DNA from 2 places in the Methylobacterium sp. ARG-1 genome. Region 1 is predicted to be linked to the other one. Evidence: predicted binding sites of a transcription regulator. Region 1 holds the regulator's gene; the other holds the start of a gene.
What was found. The regulator LexA, encoded in region 1, represses DNA repair genes until DNA is damaged. The targets are predictions, from matches to a motif close to TGTTCNNNNTGTGTTCNG.
Positions count from the first base shown of each region.

Region 1 (2,393 bases):
CCACCCTGGTGCTGCCGGCTTTCGGCACCGGCGCGCTGGTGCTGCTGGCGGCGGGGCTGCTCCTGGCCACGCTCCCGGTCTCGCGGCTGCGCTGGCTCGCCCTGCCGCCCGCCCTGCTGGGGCTCGGCCTCGCCGCGATGCCGGACCGCTTCGACCTCTATATCGACCGGCAGGGCGGCGGTGCGGCCGTGCGCGGGACCGATGGGCGCCTGGCGGCGCTGGGCAGCCCCTCGGCCTTCGTGCTGGAGCAGTGGCTCAAGGCGGATGGCGACGGCCGGTCGGCCAAAACCGTGATCGGCGGTGTCGCGCAGAGCGGACGCTGCGACCGTCTCGGCTGCACCGCGCGCCTGCCGGATGGCCGCGCCATCGCCCTGGTCCGCGACCGGCGCGCCTTCGCAGAGGATTGCGCCCGGGCGGCGGTGCTAATTACCCGGCTCGCCGCGCCGCCGACCTGCCACGCACCACTGGTGATCGACCGCCGGGCGCTCGCCGCCCACGGCGCCGTCGCCCTTCGGGCCGACCGCGAGGGATTCACGGTTCGCTATGCCCATGATGAGGGCCGCTCCGTTCCCTGGCGACCGTCCCCCGGTGCTGGGCCGTCACCGGAGCAGCGGACCGAAACGCCCGCTCCCGGCACCCCGATCCCGCCCGAGCCCGACGCTGCCGGTCCCGACGCCACGCCCGGCGACGCGCCGACCGAGCCGCTTCAGTAGCGGCGGACGAGGCTGACGAGCCGGCCCTGGATCTGGACCCGGTCGGGACCCAGCACGCGGGTCTCGTAGGCCGGGTTGGCGGCTTCCAGGGCGATCGAGGAGCCGCGGCGACGCAGGCGCTTCAGCGTGGCCTCCTCGTCGTCGATCAGCGCCACGATGATGTCGCCGGTATTGGCCGTGTCCTGCTTGCGGATCACCACGAGGTCGCCGTCTAGGATGCCGGCATCCACCATCGAATCGCCGCGCACTTCGAGGGCGTAATGCTCGCCGCCGGCCAGGAAGTCCGGCGACATGGTGATGGCGTGGCTCTGGTTCTGGATCGCCGAGACCGGCGTACCGGCCGCGATCCGGCCCATCACCGGAATCGAGATGGCGCGCCCGCCATCATCGATCATCCGGGTGGTCGCGGGTTGAGGCGGCAGCTTGGACTTGCCACCTTCGACCACGCTCGGGGTGAAGCGGCGGGGCTCGGCGGGCGGCGGGGCTGCCTGCGACAGGCTCTCGGGAATGCGGATCACCTCAATGGCCCGCGCCCGATTCGGCAGGCGCCGCAGGAAGCCGCGCTCCTCCAAGGCCGTGATCAGCCGGTGGATGCCCGACTTGGACTTCAGATCGAGGGCGTCCTTCATCTCGTCGAACGAGGGCGGGACGCCGCATTCCTGCATGCGGCTCTGGATGAAACGCAGGAGGTCCAATTGCTTGCGCGTGAGCATCGACGGGGGACTCGCGGCTTGGCGGACCGCATCGGCGCGGCCTCGGAAACAAATCACGAACACGTTAAACGTTCCGCAAGTGTTCCGCAAGCCTGATCCGGCCAAGCTTGATGGGCCGACGCGCCCTGTCGCGCAAGCCTGCGCACTCTGCCCATCGGCCTCACGGTGACCTGAATCGCATCGAATGGTCCGGACGCTATGAAGGTTCGTGCCGGACGGCGAGGTCCCGACCTCGCCCCGGACAGAATAGGCCTCGACCGCCTGGAACGGTCGAGTGCCCCATCAAGACATGGGTCGAATGGACGTCTCAACATCCGATATTGTCGAACCGGGCAGCCGCGTGAAGCGCCTGCGGTCTGCGACGGCAGCGGCCCATGATCAGCTCGACCGGCGGGTCATGGCACGCCAGCCCTTCGCGAGCCTCGAACGGTACGCGCTGTTCCTGCAGGTCCAATACCGATTCCATACACGCGTCGATCCGCTCTATCGCGACGGCGCGCTGGGCTTCGTCCTGCCCGATCTCGACGGGAGGCGCCGTCTCGCCCTGATCGCGCAGGATCTGCGCGACGTGGCCGGCCGGATCCCCGACGTAGCCGCGGAGGACGGGGACGCGATCGATCCCGTGGCCGGGCTCGGCTGGCTCTACGTCGCGGAGGGCTCGAATCTCGGCGCGGCCATCCTGATCAAGGAAGCCCGGAAGCTCGGCCTCTCGGAGGGCCACGGCGCCCGCCACCTCGCCGGGCATCCGGACGGTCGCGGGCTGCACTGGCGGCAATTCACCACCGCGCTCGACCGGATCGCGCTCGCGGGCGACGGCGAGGCCCGCGCCGCAGCCGGGGCGACGGAGGCGTTCCGGTACGTGCACCGGCTCGTCGGGGACGCGTTCGGGGGCTGAGCGCCGGTCGGGGCGACAAACGCATTGACTGGTCAAGCGGGGCCGTTTCAATGCGCCACGGGGCTGGAACTG
Region 1 covers NZ_LHCD01000001.1:1,059-3,451, reverse strand. The annotation lists gene AKJ13_RS00030 (ComEC/Rec2 family competence protein) at 1-713, shown strand, start outside; gene lexA (transcriptional repressor LexA) at 707-1,426, opposite strand; gene AKJ13_RS00020 (biliverdin-producing heme oxygenase) at 1,716-2,321, shown strand.

Region 2 (2,393 bases), on a different contig from region 1:
GCTGCACTGGGAATTCATGTTCACCCGCTCGATGTTCGGGACGTCCGACATCGGTGCCCAGGGCGCGCTCCTCGACGAGGTCGCCCGGCTGGTGGATGCGGGGCGCCTGCGCACGACCCTGGGCGAGCATTACGGGCGGATCGACGCCCAGAACCTGCGGCGGGCCCACGCGCTGATCGAGAGCGGGCGCGCCAAGGGCAAGATCGTGCTCGAAGGCTTTTCCGATTGAGGAGGACGTGATGGCGGACGCGGCGGGGACCGGCCTCTTCGACGTGGCGGCGCTCGCGGCGGCCCTGCCCGACAGCGCGCGGACGCTCCTGGTCGACACCTACCTGACCGACCGGGAGGCGGCGAGCGCCCGGGTGTTCCGGGTCTACCGCCCGACGCCGCCGCACTACCACGCCACCTGCGACGAGTACCTCTATTGCCTGTCGGGACGCGGCACCGTCTGGCTGGGCGACCCCGCGAATCTCACGGCGTTCGGCCCCGGCCAGCTCCTGTTCTTCGAGAAGGGCACGGTGCACGCGATGCCGGAGATCGCCCCGGACGAGCCGGTGACGTTCCTGTCGATCGACACCCCGCGGCGGGCCCCCACCGACATCATCTTCGTGAACCCCGAGGACGGCACCCCCGCCACCTTCATGGCGCGCAACGCCGACGCGTGAAGTCCCGGATTCAAAAGGTCCGGGACCTTTTGCGGGTCCAGGGCGGAGCCCTGGTGTCGGGCTTCGCCCGATGATCGGGGCGTGGCCCCGACACCCCCCCAAAGGGCCGCAGGCCCTTTGGAAACCCCGACTTTCCGGCTCGGGGACAGCACATCCCGGGGAGGCGGTTGCCGGCGTACGCGTTTCGTTCTAGCAAGGGTTTCGCATGTCGGGCCTGCGTCCCGCCGGCCCCACCTTGCCGTCGACCGCTCCGGGCTCGACATGAGCGGGTGCGGCGGCTGACCCGCGCGCAAGCCAGCCCCGACCGCGTCGACCCCTCGAAAGACCGCCGCCCTCATGGCCAAAGCCCAAGCCGGAACCAGAGTCGGAGCCCGAGGCGGCGCCAGCAAAGCCGCCCCCAAACCCGCACCCGTGAAGGTTTCCGCAGCCAAGGCGCCTGCGGACGCGGTGCCGGCCAAGCCCGCGCGCAAGAAGGTCGAGGCCCCCGCGCCGGACCGGCGGAGCGCGGCCGCGGAGGCCGCCACCGACGCCAAGCTGGAGGCCCTGTTCGATGCCGCGCAGCCGGCCGCCGGCGACCGGCGGGTCATCACGGTCCGGGGCGCCCGGGAGCACAACCTCAAGAACGTCGACCTGACGATCCCCCGGGACAAGCTCGTGGTGTTCACCGGGCTGTCGGGCTCGGGCAAGTCGTCGCTCGCCTTCGACACGATCTACGCCGAGGGGCAGCGCCGCTACGTCGAGTCGCTCTCGGCCTATGCCCGCCAGTTCCTAGAGATGATGTCCAAGCCCGATGTCGACCAGATCGACGGGCTCTCGCCGGCCATCTCCATCGAGCAGAAGACCACCTCCAAGAATCCCCGCTCCACCGTGGGGACGGTCACCGAGATCTACGACTACATGCGCCTGCTCTGGGCGCGGGTCGGCATCCCCTACTCCCCGGCCACCGACCTGCCGATCGAGAGCCAGACCGTCCAGCAGATGGTCGACCGGGTGCTGGAGCTGCCGGAGAAGACCCGGCTGTATCTGCTCGCTCCGGTGGTGCGCGGCCGGAAGGGCGAGTACCGCAAGGAAATCGCAGAGTACCAAAAAAAAGGGTTTCAGCGGCTGCGGGTCGATGGCGAATACTACGCGATCGACGACGCGCCCAAGCTCGACAAGAAGTTCAAGCACGACATCGACGTGGTGGTCGATCGGATCGTGGTGCGGCCCGACATCGCCGCGCGGCTGGCCGACTCGTTCGAGACCGCCCTGGAGCTCGCCGACGGCATCGCCGAGATCGTGTTTGCGGATGCGCCCGAAGGCGAGGAGCCCCGGACGATCACGTTCTCGTCGCGCTTCGCCTGCCCGGTCTCGGGCTTCACCATCGCGGAGATCGAGCCCCGGCTGTTCTCATTCAACAACCCGTTCGGCGCCTGCCCGACCTGCGGCGGCATCGGCCATGAGATGCGGATCGACCCCGAGCTGGTGATCTCGGATCCCGGCCTCAGCCTCAAGCGCGGTGCGGTCGGACCCTGGGCGAAATCGACCTCGCCCTATTACGGCCAGACGCTGGACGCGCTGGCGGAGCATTACGGCTTCAAGACCGGCGTGCCCTGGCAGAGCCTGCCGGAGGCGGCGCGCGCGATCGTGCTGTACGGCTCCGGCAAGCAGGCGATCCGCTTCGCCTACGATGATGGGCTGCGCAAATACGCGGTCAACAAGCCGTTCGAGGGCGTGATCCCGAACCTG
Region 2 covers NZ_LHCD01000020.1:26,287-28,679, reverse strand. The annotation lists gene AKJ13_RS18390 (zinc-binding alcohol dehydrogenase family protein) at 1-229, shown strand, start outside; gene AKJ13_RS18385 (cupin domain-containing protein) at 240-665, shown strand; gene uvrA (excinuclease ABC subunit UvrA) at 1,002-2,393, shown strand, end outside.
Region 2: a site for LexA is predicted at 840-857, ahead of uvrA (excinuclease ABC subunit UvrA). Genes of this name have one in related genera too.